DNA from 4 places in the Alkalibacillus flavidus genome. Region 4 is predicted to be linked to each of the others. Evidence: riboswitches for the same ligand, from Rfam matches in the RefSeq annotation. Region 4 holds a riboswitch; each other region holds the start of a gene.

Region 1 (2,194 bases), on a different contig from region 4:
CATTATCGGCGCACGTTAAAGAGATTAGCCTCATCCAAACGTTGGCTGAAGATGAACTGAAAGAACAGTGCCGCCAAGTCCACCATTATGATCTGCTCATTTTGTACGGGGGCGACGGGACTTTACATACAGCGGTGAATGAGTTAGCGGAAACAGACAATGTGCCACCGATATTATTATTACCTGGCGGGACGTGTAATGATTTTTCGAGAACGCTTGGCTTGCCTCAAAACCTTAAAAAATTCGGTGCTCTATTAGACAACCATACAATTCAAGACTTTGATATTGTCAAGATTAATGACCACTACTATACGAATTTCGCTGGTATGGGACTCATCACAGATGCGTCTGAAGGCATTGATGAAGAGCTAAAAGAATCGTTTGGCACGTTAAGTTATTTTATAAGTGCAATTCAGTCTTTCCAAGAAGGTGACACGAAACGGTTTTATGTGACATCTGAAGATGGAGACTATGAAATCGATGCAGCGATGTTGCTCGTGATGAACGGGTATTTTATCGGGACTCACCATTTTCCAATAGATGATATCTCAGTCAACGACAGCTTGTTAGATGTCATCGTCGTGGAAGAATCAAATATGAATACGATTAAAGAATGGCTATCCTTGAAAAATGTGTTTAGCCGTTCAAAACAAATCGAGCAAATTCGCCATTTCCAAACGAGGGCGATTAATGTCCAATCTGATCAATCATTAGAAGTCGATACCGATGGGGAAACGTACATCACGACGCCTGCTCGCATATCTGTTGGCGAGACAAAGCTACGCTTTATTGTGCAAAAAGACTAATATTAGACATTCGATTCAATATTTGTTAAACTAATGGTGGACATATTATCAAGAGTGGGTAAGAGAACTGGCTCTAAGACCCCACGGCAACCTGACAAACGTTAAGGTGCCCCTACCAGCAGGTGACTATCACCTGGGTGATGAGTGATATTGAGCGGTAAGTGAAGCCTGTCATTCGATCACCGAGTGACAGGCTTTTTTTATGTCTAATTCGATGAAAGGAGGTTCGAACGTGACGCTCATCCCAATCAATCGCTTGATAATTTGTCGTCATTCACGATAAAAAGGAGCGATGTTTAAATGAGTTTTGCGAAATCGATGTATATGAAGCATGCTGATGCGAGCCAAGTGGTGTCCGTTGCGGCACGAGTCCTTCAAGAGCGACTGAATGAAGAATATTACAATTGGGCTATCACGCATCGTCGTGTTGAAGCTGAACGTGACGATGTACTAGATGAAATAGGTGAACACGAAACAAAACCCTATTATTTATTCACATTATCCAAAAACGCGAAAGAACAACTAACCTTTACCATTACCGAAGATGCTGTTTTGAAGTTAAAAGAACTCGGACCAGACGCTTTCGAACATTATTTACGCTATGAAGCGATCGTAGCCGGCCTTCCCCACAACGAACGTGACCCTGATGCTCATAAAGCAGAATGGGAGAAATAAAGGCATGCACCTCACCCGCGCTAACTATTTTAGCGCGGGTATATTTATAGCACCTCTTCAGTTTTGAGATAACTCCTTATATTTATTTCATAAATGAGCGACCTTTTGAAATAACTAAGCGGAATTATTTAATAACTTAAGCTGGATAAAAAATCATGCAATAAATTTACGACTTTCAACACTTTGTGCAGTCAAAATATGTTATGATTAGGTTGTAATTATTTAGGAGAGGGGAATACAAGTATGAAAAGACTTCTAGTCACTGCTGTTATTGCACTCGTTGTCTTATTAGCAGCATGTGGAGAAAGTCGCAGCGATAAGGAAGTGGTGGTCGACGCATTCGATGGCCTTATGAACGCCGAAAGCTACCAGTCGTCATCTAGTTTAGATTTTGAATTAAACGGTGACATGAACGACCCGATGTTTAATCAATTAACGAGCGTGATTAACGATTTAGAATTACAAGTGGATCAAACATATGATTCGAATCAACAATTACAAGAAGCTGTATTAGACGTCAGCGGTTCAATGCCACCGTTTACGTTAGACTTTAAACTTCCATTCTTGCAAGATCTTGAAAACCAAACGATGTATATGAAAACCGACAGTTTAACAGAGAGCCTGGGCATGATGTTCCCAGTCCCTGAAGAAGCTAAAGGTAAATTAATCAAAATGGACTTACAAGAGATGCAAAACGTCGAAGGTCAAGATAT
Region 2 (2,194 bases), on a different contig from region 4:
TCCTTGGAATTCAACATAAAGCGTGCCGTAAGCCCCTTCTTGGGTCGGCGAAATCGAGCCTTGTAAAATGTTCACGTTGATATCAAATTGCTTCGACACATCACTGATCAACGCGCGTTTCGCATTATGTCCAACAAAATGTAATTTCACCACTTCGGAATGATCGTCAGATGTTATAAATTCTTTTAACTCATCGACCGACCCTTCTTGTGGGTTTAATTGTTGGACGAATCGTTTCGTCGTTTTCGATTGCGGATTCATAAAGACATCCAATACGTCCCCTTGCTCGACGACAGTCCCTTGTTCCATGACCGCAACACGATGACAAATCTTCTGTATGACGTGCATTTCGTGCGTAATCAAAATAATCGTTAAATCTAATTTTTCATTAATCGAAACGAGCAAGTCTAAAATGTCATCGGTCGTTTCAGGGTCTAATGCTGATGTCGCCTCGTCGCATAATAACACTTTCGGGTCGTTCGCTAGTGAACGAGCGATGCCAACACGCTGTTTTTGCCCACCACTTAGTTGCGATGGATACGATTGTTCCCGCCCTTTTAAACCGACGAGCTCGATTAATTCAAGTACTTGGCTTTCGCGCTCTGCCTTTGGAACCCCAGCTATTTCAAGTGGGAATGCGACATTTTCATAAACGGTACGTGACCAAAGTAAATTAAAATGTTGAAAAATCATCCCGATCTTTTGGCGTTCTAAACGTAATTGCGACTTGCTTAAGTCTGTCATATCTTGGCCATTTAAAATGATTTCACCGTCAGTCGGATCTTCCAATCGATTAATTAAACGAACAAAGGTACTTTTACCAGCACCGCTATAACCAATGACTCCAAATATATCACCCTTCTCTATATTGAGTGACACATTATCAACAGCTTGGACTGTTTGATCTTTTGTTTTAAACGATTTCGATAATTGTTTAATCGATATCACAAGCGTTCCCTCCTCGTTGTCAGTAACAAATCGTTCAAACATAAAAAAACCTTTCTGCCATATAAGAGAACAGAAAGGTTTGCAAGATGATTAACCAGTCGTTCTCTTATCTTTCAAAGCACATGCTTTGAAGGAATTAGCACCTATCATGACATCATGACGGTTGCCGGGCTTCACAGGGCCTGTCCCTCCACCTCTCTGGATAAGAGATTATGTTTTAATTCATTATCACGTTAGTCTATTAATGTATTGCTGAATAAAAAAACTTCCTTGTAAGAACAAGAAAGAGGTTTACTCCGTCTTATCTTACAATGCCTTCACATTGCAGGAATTAGCACCAATTATGAGCTTGTCATAACGGTTGCCGGGCTTCATAGGGCCGTTCCCTCCGCCTCTCTGGATAAGAAGTTCATTATTCAACTTTCAATGAATTGTATGTTAGCATAGGTATAGAAGAAGGTCAATTGTTTTTAAACAAAAAATTTTAATAAAGGACTGAGAGTATGAAAGCACCCATGTTTGAACTTCCGTATTTAGACAATCCGCATGAAACATTTAATTTAAATGATTATATTGGCAAGAAAGTGATTATTTTAACATTTTGGGTATCTTGGTGCCCTGATTGTTCTCGTGATTTACCGAAAAAAGAACAGTTTTATAAAACGATGCGCCACGACAACATCGAAATGGTTACCATCAACGTGCCTGGACGCGAACGCGATGAATCAGAAGCACACAAGTTCCAAGAGCAATTTTTAACACAACCTGTTTTGAAAGATAACGGTCGTGAGGTGTATGACCAATACGAGTCTGACGGTGTTCCTACAACAATTTTGATTGATTTAGAAGGTAACATAGTTGGGCACTTTGGCGATCAAGACGATTTCGTTGAAGTGATTAAAATCGTCGGCGACTATTTCCCAGCTCAATAATGTGAAACGAGGTTGGCACAAAGCCTAATTAAACAAAGTAAAACCCGAACAATTTTAATAAAATAAATTGTTCGGGTTTCCTGTTTGAATGACGCTTCATCAAAACACTTCGCTTGGTTCTTCGTGACATAAACTCAACATCGGCTCTGCTGGCGCAATCGCCGTGTTTCCTTTACCGGGGCACGGCTCGAGCCAGGCAACCTCATCGAATATGCTTCCTTGCAACTTGCACCGAGGAAGCCTGCTTCGAAGCGATACGAGAAGACGCAGGTGCATCCCTCGGGGGACAAAGGAACTTCGGCTAAGTACCGGAC
Region 3 (2,194 bases), on a different contig from region 4:
AAGAGCAATGAATACGCGATGATTGTGTTATTTGGGACATTGTTTATGCCTGTATTAGGATTCATTGTGTATTTAGTCATTCGGAATGATTGATGGATGAAGCGACCACGGGAGGATGAGCCGTGGTCGCTTTTTTGGTGTCATTCATTCGCCCAAATGTCACTGGCTAAACCAACGATATAACGCAACTTTTCCCATTGTTCGTCTTCGGTTAATTCGTTGCCGTGATGGGTTGATGCAAAGCCACATTGCGGGCTGAGGCGTAGCTGGTCGTGTGGCACATACTGTGACGCTTCTTCGACACGCCTAATCACGGTGTCACGATCTTCAAGAGCGCCGTCTTTAGAGGTTAATAAGCCTAAAACAACACGAGGCCCGTCTTTTGGAATATGTTTCAGCGGTTCAAAACCACCGGACCGTTCATCATCATATTCTAAAAAGAACCCGTCGACGTTTTCGTGAGCTAATAACGTCGGCGCGATTAAATCATAACCGCCTGAAAAAGCCCAAGTTGACCGGTAATTGCCGCGGCATAAATGGGTGGTAACGTAAAGGTCATCAGGCTTATATTTTAAACTGCCGTTCACGACACGTAACGCTAAATCTATTAAATACTCACGCGAATGTGCCCCATCATTAAATGGAATGTCAGGCGCTGATAAGCCGGCGATATAGACGTCATCAAATTGTAAATACCTGACGCCAGCATCATAAAATGCTTGAATCGCATCTTGGTAAGCTTGAATAATGTCGTCAGCATACGTCTCAATATCAGGGTAAATGTCTTCATTTTGAATACCTGCGTTAAAAAACTGATTCGGAATCGGAATCGCTAACTTGGCTACAGCACGCCCATCGACGATCTCGTTTAAATCGTTAAAGTCTTTAATAAAGGGTGATTAGGGTTAAATGAAATAGGTCCTGTGTTACGGACGTTATAGCGTTCGGTTTCGTATTATTGGCAAATTGGTAGCCTTGATCAGGAACGTAGCCTTCCATACCATTAAAAAGTTCCATAAAGTCTAAATGAAACCATGTACGACGGAATTCACCGTCTGTCACGGCTTGTAACCCGATTTCAATTTGTTTGTCGACGATGCGATTAATTTCTTCATTTTCAACTTGCCGCAAACCATCAGCACTGATCTGACCTGCTTTTAAGTCTGCTCTTGCTTGATGGAGTCGCTCTGATCTTAATAGGCTGCCGACATGGTCAGCGCGGAATGGAATCGTTTCGTTTGTCATGATAAATCCCTTACTTTGTGAAATTTAAAAAAGCCTCTTCTTAAAATAAGAAGAGGCTTTGTGTTCATAGATTTCTCTTCTTATCTTCTAGCCGTTGCTACTGGAATTAGCACAGTGTTATGAAAACCTGTTGCTGAAGCTTCAAAGGGCCAGTCCCTCCACTTCTCTCGATAAGAATGTATTCAATTGATTAAATGTTGTCATACGTTGTCTATTTAGCAATGTCAATGATAGATGACATTATTGTGTGACTGTTTTTAAATCGTTCAATATGTCATCCATCGCTTCTTTGCTCGTGCCGGAGTAGTTTTTAATGACTGTACCGTCTGGATTAACTAAGGCAAAAGACGTGCCGTGATTCACTTGTGGTTGTCCATCGACTTTAGAGACTAATGTGTTAAATGAATCCGCAGCAAAACTTTCTATATGATCTTGCGAATAGCCCGTTAGAAAGTCCCAGTTACTATAATCAGCATCGTATTTTTCGCTAAAAGTTTTTAGTTTGTCTGGGTCGTCAACTTCAGGGTCAACGGAGAACGAGATAAATCTTACGTCTAAGTCAGCATTATTGGCTTCTTCCTGTAAACTAGCCATATTCGCGGTCATTGGTGGGCAGACGGTATTACAATTGGTGAAAATAAAGTTAGCCACCCAATAAGTGCCTTCTAAATCAGACAAGCTCACCGTTTCGTTATTTTGATTTGTATATTCAAATGATTCTACATCGACATCAAGTTCCGTCTCCAATTCGCTTGCAGAACTGCCATTACAGGCTGTGAGAATCGTTATGAATGCAAGGACGCTATAAATCACGACATGATTCAAACGTTTCATGATCTCATCAACTCCAATTTATATAGGATTTACACCGTAAGATGTTTTGTTGTCCATATTTTAACACGGGAAAGAAATATTTAGTGTGACAAGACCGTGAATGATTTTACAATTT
Region 4 (2,194 bases):
GCGACGAAATCGTTAATTTAAGTTTGGATGAAGAAGAGGATGTGTCGCCGATCGAAGACACAGCTGAATTCCTCGATCCGAAAGAATTTTACGAAGAAATGCAGCGTGATGATGCGATTATTCTCGATGCGCGAAATGATTATGAATATGATGTCGGTCATTTCCGTGGCGCAATTCGTCCGGATATTCGTACATTCCGTGAATTACCTGAATGGATTAAAGAAAATAAAGACATGCTTGAAGGTAAACGTGTCTTAACGTATTGCACAGGTGGAATCCGTTGTGAACGATTCACTGGTTGGTTGAAAGAAGAAGGCATTGATGATGTCGGACAATTACATGGTGGTATCGTCACTTACGGCAAAGACCCTGAAGTGAAAGGCGATTTGTGGGACGGTCAATGCTATGTGTTTGATGAGCGCATTACAGTGCCGATCAATCAGGTTGAACATAATGTTGTCGGCCGCGATTATTTCACAGGTGAACCATGTGAACGTTATATTAATTGTGCAAATCCTGACTGTAACGAACAAATTCTTTCCTCTGAAGAGAACGAGCATTTTTATTTAAGAAGTTGCTCACCTGAATGCCGTACGCACCCTCGCAACCGTTATATCGAGGAGCACGGTTTAACAGAGGAAGAAGTCCAAGCTAAATTAGCGAAGATTGAAGCATCGAAAAAACAAGAAGTTTAATCTTTTTGTTGACGTTCGTATAACGGCATGGTAAGGTGCATATAATCAAATTAACAAAATTGTATAACAAATTAAACTCTTATCAAGAGTGGCTGAGGGACTGGCCCGACGACGCCCGGCAACCTTCAAACAACGGTTTGAAAGGTGCTAATTCCAGCAAAGCGAATGATTTGCTTTGGGAGATAAGAGAGACAAATGGATTCGTCTATTTACACCTCTCTATCTTTAAAAGATAGGGAGGTTTTTTTATGGTTTTGAAAGCGAAAGGATGACAGCAATATGAACCGAGTCACTGATCGTGTAGCTATTCCGAACGTGACGTTAGAGTCAGGGACGTTTCTTGAAGAAATTGAACTTGTTTATGAACGCGCTGGAACAAAAGGTAAACCCATCATCCTCGTTTGCCATGCTTTAACAGGCAATCATATCACAGTAGGTACAGAAGATTCCCCTGGATGGTGGCGAGGGTTAATCCATGAAGGAGGTTATGTTGATCTCGATCAATATGAGGTGATCACTTTTAATACATTAGGTGGATGTCATGGCTCTACAGGGCCCTTATCGCTAAGTCCAGAAACGGGCCAGATATATGGTGCTGATTTTCCGACTTTAACAGTCCGTGACTTAGTCGAGATTCAATTTTTAGCTTTAAAAAAGTTAGGTGTTCATCAACTCCATTCTGTTATGGGAAGTTCATTAGGGGGCATGCAAGTGCTGGAGTGGGCGGTGATGTATCCGTGGTTTATTAAATCGATTATTCCACTAGCAATTACTCCTCAGTTCAGTGATTACGCAATCGCGTTTAATCATATTTCGGCTCAAGCGATCCGCCAAGATCCTAATTGGCAGCAAGGAAAAATCCCGAAAGACGGACTTGGTTTAGCACGTTCGATTGGCATGATTACCTATCGTTCTGCGCCGTTATTCCAATCGCGGTTTAACCGAGAGCACGATGGTGATCAATATCAAGTCGTGCATTATTTAAACTATCAGGCAGAAAAAATTGCCGAACGTTTTGATGCGAATAGTTACTTAGTTTTGTTAGAGGCGATGAACAGTCATGATCTTAGTCGAGGACAGGGTGATTTAGAACAAATATTTTTTGATTGGCAAGTCCCTGTATATGCATTTGGTTTTGAACATGACTTGTTATATCCGCCAGAAGATATCCAAAAATTTATCCAAGATCTTCAAGCATTTGATAAGGAAGCCCGTTATATACATGTTGATACAGCATTTGGTCATGATGGATTTTTAGTTGAATTTGATCATTGGGGACCAGAAGTTGAAAAGGTCCTTCAACAAATAGATAAATAAGGAGCGATTAATATGAGTAATCAAGAACAGTATCGAGTCGAAACAATTGGAATTCACGGTGGTTTAGAAGCAGATCCAGCAACGGGAGCACGCGCATTACCGATCTATCAAACGAACTCTTATCAGTTCAATCATACAGAACACGCAGCAAATTTATTTTCTTTACAAGAAGAGGGCTTTAT

The links. Region 4 has a riboswitch for S-adenosylmethionine ahead of metX (homoserine O-acetyltransferase MetX). Riboswitches for the same ligand answer to the same signal wherever they lie in the genome.
Region 1: another riboswitch for S-adenosylmethionine. It lies ahead of ABID56_RS10855 (hypothetical protein); the one in region 4 lies ahead of metX (homoserine O-acetyltransferase MetX).
Region 2: another riboswitch for S-adenosylmethionine. It lies ahead of ABID56_RS08835 (methionine ABC transporter ATP-binding protein); the one in region 4 lies ahead of metX (homoserine O-acetyltransferase MetX).
Region 3: another riboswitch for S-adenosylmethionine. It lies ahead of ABID56_RS00240 (5-methyltetrahydropteroyltriglutamate--homocysteine S-methyltransferase); the one in region 4 lies ahead of metX (homoserine O-acetyltransferase MetX).

Annotation. Positions count from the first base shown of each region.
Region 1 is NZ_JBEPMX010000012.1:12,951-15,144, reverse strand. It holds gene ABID56_RS10860 (diacylglycerol/lipid kinase family protein) at 1-806, shown strand, start outside; SAM riboswitch class I at 849-953, shown strand; gene ABID56_RS10855 (hypothetical protein) at 1,107-1,481, shown strand; gene ABID56_RS10850 (hypothetical protein) at 1,725-2,194, shown strand, end outside.
Region 2 is NZ_JBEPMX010000008.1:81,722-83,915, forward strand. It holds gene ABID56_RS08835 (methionine ABC transporter ATP-binding protein) at 1-948, opposite strand, end outside; SAM riboswitch class I at 1,052-1,157, opposite strand; SAM riboswitch class I at 1,247-1,355, opposite strand; gene ABID56_RS08840 (TlpA family protein disulfide reductase) at 1,452-1,880, shown strand.
Region 3 is NZ_JBEPMX010000001.1:44,124-46,317, forward strand. It holds gene ABID56_RS00235 (PLDc N-terminal domain-containing protein) at 1-93, shown strand, start outside; partial or broken gene ABID56_RS00240 (5-methyltetrahydropteroyltriglutamate--homocysteine S-methyltransferase) at 141-1,245, opposite strand; SAM riboswitch class I at 1,323-1,422, opposite strand; gene ABID56_RS00245 (SCO family protein) at 1,486-2,079, opposite strand.
Region 4 is NZ_JBEPMX010000017.1:33,557-35,750, forward strand. It holds gene trhO (oxygen-dependent tRNA uridine(34) hydroxylase TrhO) at 1-695, shown strand, start outside; SAM riboswitch class I at 772-884, shown strand; gene metX (homoserine O-acetyltransferase MetX) at 975-2,012, shown strand; gene ABID56_RS12505 (O-acetylhomoserine aminocarboxypropyltransferase/cysteine synthase family protein) at 2,025-2,194, shown strand, end outside.